3 regions of the Desulfosporosinus sp. BICA1-9 genome follow, and region 2 is predicted to be linked to each of the others. Evidence: riboswitches for the same ligand, from Rfam matches in the RefSeq annotation. Region 2 holds a riboswitch; each other region holds the start of a gene.
The links. Region 2 has a riboswitch for molybdenum cofactor ahead of moaA (GTP 3',8-cyclase MoaA). Riboswitches for the same ligand answer to the same signal wherever they lie in the genome.
Positions count from the first base shown of each region.

Region 1: it holds a riboswitch for molybdenum cofactor, as region 2 does, so the genes downstream of both, modA (molybdate ABC transporter substrate-binding protein) here and moaA (GTP 3',8-cyclase MoaA) in region 2, are expected to answer to the same signal.
Region 3: it holds a riboswitch for molybdenum cofactor, as region 2 does, so the genes downstream of both, modB (molybdate ABC transporter permease subunit) here and moaA (GTP 3',8-cyclase MoaA) in region 2, are expected to answer to the same signal.

Region 1 is NZ_JUEE01000242.1:9,483-12,760, reverse strand. Features, by position in the region: gene JL57_RS35930 (sulfate/molybdate ABC transporter ATP-binding protein) at 1-214, opposite strand, end outside; gene modB (molybdate ABC transporter permease subunit) at 211-888, opposite strand; gene modA (molybdate ABC transporter substrate-binding protein) at 981-1,790, opposite strand; molybdenum cofactor riboswitch at 1,965-2,098, opposite strand; gene JL57_RS29615 (HAD family hydrolase) at 2,344-2,814, shown strand; gene JL57_RS29610 (hypothetical protein) at 2,854-3,278, opposite strand, start outside.
Region 2 is NZ_JUEE01000154.1:55,410-58,687, forward strand. Features, by position in the region: gene JL57_RS19485 (MOSC domain-containing protein) at 1-146, opposite strand, end outside; gene moaC (cyclic pyranopterin monophosphate synthase MoaC) at 250-753, opposite strand; gene moaA (GTP 3',8-cyclase MoaA) at 757-1,728, opposite strand; molybdenum cofactor riboswitch at 1,803-1,933, opposite strand; gene fdhD (formate dehydrogenase accessory sulfurtransferase FdhD) at 2,091-2,876, shown strand; gene JL57_RS19505 (molybdenum cofactor guanylyltransferase) at 2,866-3,278, opposite strand, start outside.
Region 3 is NZ_JUEE01000131.1:33,284-36,561, reverse strand. Features, by position in the region: gene JL57_RS15510 (sulfate/molybdate ABC transporter ATP-binding protein) at 1-550, opposite strand, end outside; gene modB (molybdate ABC transporter permease subunit) at 552-1,259, opposite strand; molybdenum cofactor riboswitch at 1,340-1,472, opposite strand; gene JL57_RS15500 (helix-turn-helix transcriptional regulator) at 1,729-2,688, shown strand; gene JL57_RS15495 (LysR family transcriptional regulator) at 2,739-3,278, opposite strand, start outside.

The DNA.
Region 1 (3,278 bases), on a different contig from region 2:
GAACAAAGATGCGCTCACTGGAATCATAGAAGACAGTGTTCCCAACTTTAACATACCCCTCATCCGGTTGTTCTAAGCCAGCAATCATGCGTAAAGTCATACTTTTTCCGCATCCCGAAGAACCCACTAAAGCTAAGGAGGATCCTTCAGACAGTTTAATATCAACTTGAAGTGAGAAGAGTTCCAAGGCTTTGGAAATCCGGACTTCGATCATCGATTTCCTCTCCTTCCAACCTGTCGATTGAGTAGATTGATCAAGATCAAAACCATAAGTGCGGTACCTGCCATAATTAAGGCTAAAAGATTAGCGGTCGACTGATCTCCGGCTAACATAGCATTGTAAATGGCAATAGGCATAGTCAGCGTTTCACCCGGAATGCCACCCGAGACCATGAGCGTCGTGCCAAAATCCCCCAAAGCCCGAGCAAACATGAGCACAAGTCCAGCAACGATCCCTTTCCAAGCGTTGGGAATGACAACACTGAAAAAAATGTTGAGTTCAGTCCTGCCGAGAACACGGGCGGCATCTAAAAGATTGGACGGGATTCCCTCGATGGCGGAACGGGCCGTTTTAATGAAAAAAGGGATTGAAACAACGGTAGCAGCGATAATCGCTCCTCGGGTTGTAAACACAAGAGGGGTTCCGAGTCTTTCAGCTAGTTGTCCGATCCAACTATTCCGGCCTAGAATGACCAGTAAGTAGTATCCGAGAACGGTTGGCGGCAAGACCATGGGTATACTAATCAGCGAATCGAGAACCTCCCGCCCTTTCCATTGGGTATTCCCTAAGTACCAGGCGATCGGCAACCCGATCAGCAGCCCAATGAAAGTGGCAGTTAAAGCCAAACGCAAGGAGAGATAAAGAGGCGTTAAATCTGATATGCTCATAGTTACAACCACTTTCCAAGACTTCTTATAGCTATAGTTTTACGATACCTTTGTACACTGGGGCCTTCAAAAACTCTAAATTTTAGATTATCTTATTTTTTTACAAATTCATCTGGAAGTAGGAATCCATAGTTTTTCATGACTACACGACCCTTTTCTCCGTTGACATAGGCCATAAATTTACGGGCATTTTCTTCCTGCTTCGTCGTTTTCAAGATAGCCATTGCTTGATTAAGAGGAGCGTGCCAGGAACCGTCAATCAGAGTAAAATCCACTTCATCTGGTTTATAGATGGAAAGAGCAATAATCGCAGCATCCACATTTCCTGACTTGAGGATAGCTAGAGTGTCTTGTATATTCTGTCCATAAACCATTTTTTGTTCTACATTGACCCACAGGTTGCGGTATTCTAGAGCTTGTTTAGCGGCTTTGCCGTAAGGGGCGTGCGACGGTTCGGCAATGGCAATTTTCTTGACCATAGGATTGTCTGCTAAGTCTTGTAAATCCGTGATACTTAAATTGCTTCCTTTCAGAGTGGCGATACCGATTCTTCCTTGGGCATAGAGCTGTTGAGTGTCCGCTAAAATTAAGCCTTTTTTGTTAAGTGCCTCAATATAAGCAACATCGGCCGCTGCAAAAATATCATAGGGGGCTCCGTTTTCGATCTGCAGGGCAGTCGTTCCCGTGGAACCAAAGGTTATCTCGGTAGGGATATTTGTCTCCTGCTCGAATTGAGTAGCGATTTCCTTAAATGCCAAGGTTAGATCAGCAGCGGCCGCAATCCGAAGTTTTGAGGTAGTTGATGGTGTATTTTGGCCAGGCGCTGCGCACGCAGTTACACCGAAAAGAATGATTAATGATAGCATAACTAACCATAAAGTACGATTAATACTCTTGACCATAAAACGAACCTACTTTCTTTATTAGTATTTGGTCCTGACTCAATTAACTCGTCAATATATAATGCGCTACTCTAGAAGCGACTATCACGGTTCCTTTCATCTATTCCTTTTCAGAAGAATTCTGCGAATTAAAACGGCTCCACAGGAAAGTGGAGCCGTCATGTAATCGAAAGCAATTAAATGCGACCACCTCCTTTTCAAAGTGAAGGCATATCCATTTCTAGACATACCCTGAGGGCGTTAAAGCCCTGGCCGATGAACCATGGATTTTTCTCTTTAGATTAATCGGCTCGGAGAGTAGATTTTATTCAGTTGGGAGAGAAAATTTACCTTTCTAAGTAAGATTAACACATCTTATTATTTCTGTCACTAACCTATGTCTACTATAAATTCATTGGCACGGGAACAAGACTTTATACCTAATGTGTTTAACTGGTTTGTTGCATGACTTGACAGTGACATTTAATGGCTAATACAATTCACCTTAAGAGCAATTGTATTTTTTTCTAATAGGCAAAAAGGTACTAATATGATTCAAATAGGAGGAGTTTTTATGATTCAAGTGGCTATTCCTGGCCGAGGGGACCTTAACCTAGAAGTATTAATCCTCGATTACAACGGAACATTAGCTTTAGACGGGCAAATGTTTGAATCTGTTAAGGAAAGTCTCAACCGTTTATCTGCTTTTCTGGAAATTCACGTTATAACTTCAGATACCTTCGGTAGTGTAGAACAGCAATGTGAAGGATTACCTGTTCAGGTAAAAGTATTGGAGACTATAGATCATACCCAAGAAAAGGCAGCTTACTTATTGCAGTTCGATTCCCGGGAAGTTGTTGCCATAGGGAACGGTGCCAACGATCAAGTAATGCTTGAAAAGGCGAATTTAGGCATTGCTGTCATTGGATTGGAGGGAGCCTCCCTGCAGACTCTTAAGTCGGCGGATTTAGTGGTGAATAAAATCGAAGACGGCTTTGGTTTGCTCTTAAAAACTCAGCGTCTCAAGGCAACCCTAAGACGTTAAAGTACAACAGAGCCTTATTAAAAGATGATCTTTCATCTTTTACCTATTCACACTAGGCATAATAAGCATTAATAGGCCTATGGTTGTAAGCAGAGTTGGACAAGGAATAACTCCTACAGGTGAAACTGCCAGAAGCATAAAAGCATTTTTGTCCACAAATTCAGGGTACCACAATCCCAGGAAAATAAAAGCAAGGGCAATTACAATTATCCATTTACTTTCAGTTCTTTGAATATTTTCCTTCCTCCTAAATAGTTGCACTAGTGCGGCTAATGCTAATATGCCGAAGGTAACGGCATGAAAAGGATTCCCAAAAACAAGTGCATTGATTGTGACTGATAACAGCAGAATACTTACGGCTGTTTGAAATATCCATCGTCTTAAGTTCTCTTTGGTTACCACGAATAATGCAAACAGAGCCAGCCCCTCAATGAACCATTCTTCCTGGCACAGTTTTTTAGTCT
Region 2 (3,278 bases):
ATGGAGAGTAAGCTCACCATCCGATGCCAATCTCCACCATGCGCATCCCCTTCAAGACCAAAATTGACTTTTAAGATCCCTTCTCCTACGTTCTTCTTGCGCATTCCTTTTTTCTCGCTCGTACAAACAGCGACTATTTTCCCCATCTAATATGCCTCACTTTCATCTCATTCAATATTTGGAAAAGCTTACTCCCCCCACTGAATCTACCCATGGCTAAAGCCAGGGGCACGGCGCTAAGCCTTTTGGTCATTCTTCAACCTTCGAACCTCGAGCCTCGAACCTCGAACTTCGATAATGTCCGCTCTTTCCCCCAAGCTTCTCAACCAGATAAATATCTCCAATCGTCATTGTTTTATCAATGGCTTTACACATATCATAAATGGTTAAGGCGGCAACACTAACCGCTGTGAGGGCCTCCATTTCTACCCCAGTCTTCCCATGGACCTTGACACTAGCTTCGATATCAATTTCACCCGGTTCTACTAATTTAAAATTAAGTTTTGCCCCAGTGATCGCTAACGGATGGCACATAGGAATCAATTGGGAGGTTTGTTTTGCTGCCATAATTCCCGCCACTTGCGCGACTGCCAAAACATCTCCTTTGGCGATAAGGCCTGAACGAATGCGTTCCAGTGTCTCTGGCTTCATTAGTACTTTACCCTGAGCAACCGCAACCCTCGCTGTTTCTGCTTTGTCACTTACATCCACCATCCGGGCGCGTCCTTCTTCATCAAAATGTGTTAAATCCACTGCTTACCCTCCGATCTGAGACATGACACGCGTATCTTGCCACGCTTCGTTATTCATATGATGTTCTGCGGGTTTATGCCAAACTGCTTGCGCAAACAGCTTCATAATATCCGAGTCCGAACTATTCTTTCGCAAAGGCTCACGCAAATCAACTTCATGTTTACTATGCAAACACGGACGTAGTTTCCCATCCGCTGTTAAACGCACCCGATTGCACGAATCGCAAAAATGACGGCTTAGAGCACTGATAAATCCGACACTCCCTTTATATCCTTTCGGTCGAAAATACTCTGCCGGCCCGCCCCCAAGTATCTCTTGGGTAGGAACCTCATGATGGATCCCTAAACGTTCTTTCATTTCCGATATGGGGACGAACTCCGTCCGATGGTCTGAACTGACTCCAATCGGCATGAGTTCAATGAATCGGATATGCAACGGGTATTGCTTAGCTAAGGTCAGGAAATTAGGCAACTCTTCCGTATTAAAATCTCTGACAACCACGACATTGATTTTCACCGGATTCAGACCTGCTTCGAGTGATCGGAAAATGCCTTGAATCACTTTCGAAACATCTCCACCTCGAGTATTTTCAGAAAAGCGCTTCGGATCCATGGTATCCAAACTAATATTAACGCGTTGAACACCCGCCGCTTTTAGGTCAAAGGCCATTTCTGGGAGTAACATACCATTAGTTGTCAGCATAAGATCCTCAACCCCTGGAAGTTGAGCTGCTTCCCGTAGAAATTCTAAGATCTCCTTGCGAACTAAGGGTTCTCCTCCTGTGATACGGAATCGACGGAATCCTAATTGCGTGCTTATCTTCATGAGCCTTAGTATTTCTTCGAAAGAAAGAATCAACTCATGAGGCATCCATTGAACTCCATCTGCGGGCATACAGTATTTACAGCGCAGATTGCATCGATCCGTTACAGAAATTCTAAGATAGTCAATTTTCCTAAGAAATTGATCCTGCATTGCCACTCCTCTTTTCAAGACTAAATTTGGGTAAACAAAAAAACCCGCGGTCTGTAAACAACCGGGGAATCTAATCCACCTGTCGACAGACTCCTTTCCAGCAGGAGATATTACAGTTTCCCATAATACCCGAGTGTCTTTCGACACTAGTCTGGTCACCATAGCCTAAGCTTTAGGGGATCCAGCTTCGGAGCGAGACGATTCAATTTAACCTTATAGAGATAAGTTCGTGATTAATAGTTGAATTCCTTTTTTTTCACATCAATTATTATACGTTTATTTTTTCTTATTTTTCAAAAAATGATTCAGGTTTACCTTAAATTATTGTACACTAGAGGAAAGAAATGCTTCAAGGAGGTATCATGTCGAACGAAACGGTTACCCATTCCATTCTTAAAGCCCATGGGCCAAAGCTTGAGTGGTTGCAGGACACTGTGGTCCGAGAAGTCCCTTTAACCATCCATTATAACCGTGAGGAGATCGCTACCCTTTTATGCTCCCCCTCTCAAACTGAAGAACTTACTTTTGGCTTTCTGATCAATGAAGGCTTTATACAGGTTCCTGAGGATGTCTATGAAATTCGCCACGATCCGGTTGACCACTTGGTTTGGGTGGAAGGAAAACCTTGTCTTTTGCAAAAAGAACTCATGAGTAAACGATTTGTTTCCGCTTGTTGCGGTAAAAGTAGAGCTTCATTCTGTTATGCCAATGATGCACTTATGGTTAAACCGATCACGTCAACCTATAGCATCTTACTCCAAGAAGCGTATGAATATGCAAAGTACTTGGAATCTTATCTTCCACTCTTTCAAGAGACGGGTGGTATCCATAGCGGCGGAGTTGGGAATCAAGGTGAGATTGTCCTGACAAGCTACGATATCGGTAGACATAATGTCTTTGATAAACTCAGTGGAAGTGCCTTTCGCTCTCGTATTAGTCTTGAAAACCATGTCATTTTCTTCAGTGGCCGAGTCTCCTCGGAAATCCTGCTTAAGGTTGCCAAAATGAAAGTGCCCATCCTGATCGCTCGTGGTGCGCCGACGGATATGGCCCTTTCTCAGGCGAACGCTTTGAACATCACTGTCGTGGGGTTTGCAAGGGATCGCCGCCTAAATATTTATACTTGTCATGATCGGATTAGTAATTAAGAATCGCCGACCAATCGTCTGGTGTATTCACGTTACAAAAGACTCTGCTCAAATCAGAAAACCCCTCAAGTTCCGTTTCTTCCACATACCGTACGGCACAAGACGAGTAAAAATCTATGATCTTGAGGCGATCTGCCTCAAGATTTTTTTTGATAGACGGAAGGCAACGTTGATGATAATAGGCATGCAGAGGGTGAAGGCCGGATTGTAGCTTTGGGACAACGGCGTCATACTTTGAAATCCGAGTAAACAGAAAACGGATCATCTCCGCTCTCAAAAAGGGCATATCACAAGCCACAAAAAAAACCCACTCATTGGTTGCCGATTTCAAACCTTGATAGAGCCCTTCTAAAGGGCCTCGCTCAAGAATCTCGTCTTGAAAGACGGGTACTCCATAGCCTG
Region 3 (3,278 bases), on a different contig from region 2:
CTGGATAGTCGGCTATGGTTTCCGTCAATTGTTGAACCATGTGACTTCTGAGATAGTCATCCAGTGCCGAGAAGGGTTCATCGAGGAGCAAAGCCTCTGGCTCAATCGCTAAAGCCCGGGCTAGCGCAACGCGCTGCTGTTGTCCTCCCGAAAGCTGGTTGGGGTACCTCTTTTCCAAGCCTTCCAGCTTAATCATCGTCACCATTTTCTTAATGATTGCCCTCTGAGCGTCTCGCTTTTTATCTCCAAGCCCAAAACCAATGTTCTCTTCGACGGTCATATTGGGAAAAAGAGCGTAATTTTGAAATAAATAACCCAGCTTTCTCTTCTGACAGGGGAGATTGATGCCCTTCTGGGAGTCAAATAGAATACGACCGTTGAGAACAATTCTGCCTTGATCAGGGGTTTCAATGCCCGCGATACAGCGCAAGGTCATGCTTTTACCGGAACCAGATGCTCCCAAGAGTCCAAGAATGTCCTGACCCGTCTCGAAATGAACATCGAGCTCAAAGCCCGGAAGTGTTTTTTGGATATCAACCAATAAATCCATATTATCTCCTACTAATAGTCGCAATCATCTTGCGCTGGTAATCAGTCCAGTAATTCATTAGCGTCATCACGATGATCGAAATAAGTACGATTAGAATCACCCAAATCAAGGCCTTTCCCATGGCTCCGCTCTCGGCCGCAAAGAAGATTGCCGCCGGAATGGTCAAGGTTTTCCCGGGAATATTACCACCTATCATCAGTGTGGCACCAAAATCTCCCAAAGCTCGCGCAAAGGCCAAGACAGTACCTGCAGCGACTCCCGGCCAAGAAAGAGGAATTGTAATCTTCCAAAATATCTTCCATTCCGAGACGCCCAAGGTGCGTGCCGCATAGATCATCGTTTGATCAATTTGTTCAAAGGCGCTTCTGACTGTGCGATACATCAAGGGAAAGGCGACAACCGTCGCTGCGATAACGGTAGCGGGCCAAGAGAATATGACAGTCGTGCCAAGGGCCAACAGGAACTTTCCCAAGGGTCCATTCTTACCAAATAGGATTAGCAGCAAAAATCCTACCACAGTAGGTGGTAAAACCAGAGGCAGAGTTAGGACTCCATCAATCAATCCTTTGAATTTCCCCCGATATCCCGAAACAAAGCAGGCAGCTGCGATTCCCAAGAAAAAAGTCACAATAGTGGCTATGAAAGCTGCTCTTAATGAAATTAGTAATGGGGAAAAATCCAGTCCCCTTAAATTAGTATAAACACAAATAACCCCCTTCCCTTCGTCAAGAACAATGAATAAAAAAATAGGACTCCCATGAAAGGGAGCCATGAATAAACTGGTGTTCCAGTCTAATATGAGCTACTCCTTTTCAAAACGTGAAGGCATACCTATTTCTGGGAACACCCTGAGGGCCAAGGCCCTGTCCAGCGACCATAGATTTGCTCGTTAGGTCATTCTGGCTCGGAGATTAATTATTCAATTTTTCCAAGTATTTCTCCCTCTTGAGATATACTCACCGCACAACCTTCGCTATAGTTAGTATATCGAGTTATGTTAGTTTATACTTGCCGGTGTTATGTAGATGGGACCTCGTGTTTAACTTAAACAAACATAAGCTAAGATAACTGAATTACATCGTCATTGTACAATGTGTTATAATATATTGCAAGTACATTAGCGATGATTTTTTCTAATCAATGCTAGAAAATATTCAGAAGGGACAGGTGCGTTCGCTATGTCCAATGATGTTTCTTATACGCCTGAAGAAGTTGCTAACATCCTTAGAATTTCCAAGTTTACAGTTTATGAACTCATAAAGCGGGGGGAGCTAACAGCTTACCATATTGGTCGCAAAGTCCGAGTTGAGGGTACTGATATTGAAAATTATAAACGAAAATCTAAGGGACTTAATCCCCTAGAATTCCCCGTCGCATCCCCATTAGACTCCCCCATATCGAACGACCGCTCAAATCATTGTTTTAAATCTGACGAAAGCTTAGTCATTTGTGGTCAAGATATTGTCTTGGACATCTTAACCCGCTATTTGGAAAAGCAATTTCCACAGGTTCACTTCCTGCGTCGTTATATTGGAAGCATCGACGGTCTCATAGCCCTCTACCGTGGCATGGCGAACGTTGTTACTGCGCACTTATGGGATAGCGATACCAACGAATATAATACCCCCTATGTTCGAAGGCTTTTACCCGGTCATCCGACCTGTATTATTAACTTGGTTTATCGAATGGAAGGCTTTTATGTTGCCAAAGGAAATCCTCAGAATATAACCACTTGGAGTGACCTAACCAAACCAGATGTTCGTTTTATTAACCGGGAAAGAGGGTCCGGCGCAAGAGTATTGTTAGATGAGAAACTAAGAATTTCTGGAATTAACCACAAAGATATCCTTGGCTATGGAGATGAAGAAATGACCCATCTTGCCATAGCGAGCAAAGTTGCACGCGGTGAAGCAGACGTTGGTTTAGGGATTGAAAAGGTAGTCATGCAATTTATAAATCTTGATTTTATCCCTCTGCATAAAGAACGCTATGATTTAGTAATACGACAGGAAGATCTAGAACGACATCATTTTCAGGCATTAATGAGTATCTTGCAATCCCCTGCTTTTCGAAATGAAGTGCTGGGAATCGGAGGGTACGACATCTCCCAGATGGGACAAATCATTGCTAAAATGTAATAGAAAGTGGCTAACCTAAACTTATAGGTTAGCCACTTTCAAATATTTGTTTAAAATTCTAGAAGGTCATGATCACGTAACCAAGAACGAGTACAATCAATAAACTTTTTCGCAGCGGGAGATAGGTCTTTCAGAGAAAGTGCTGCAATTCCTATGATACGATAATGAGGTTTATCTAAATCAACTATGTGTACGTTTTCGGGTACATTGAGCAAAATTAGTTCAGGAAGAATACTGATCCCCAATCCCATTTTTACCATTTCTAAGATGGTCTGTTCTTCCATTAATTCATATTGGATCTGTAGTTTCACTTTGTTTTCATTCAAACTGCGTTTAATATTGTCATCATTACCCCATTGCGGCATAATAAAAGGCTGATTTTCAAGTTGATCGAAGGAGATAACTTTTTGATGTCGCAGCGGGTGCTCAGGTGGCAAGAGGACCACCAGTTTGTCCTTTTTTAAGGGAATGACTTCAAATGACTTTGAGGTGGGCAGTGACAAAAAACCAAAGTCAACCGTGCCGTTGGATATCCAATCATTCATTTCATCATAACACCCTTGGTACGTTTTTATTTCGATAAGAGGATG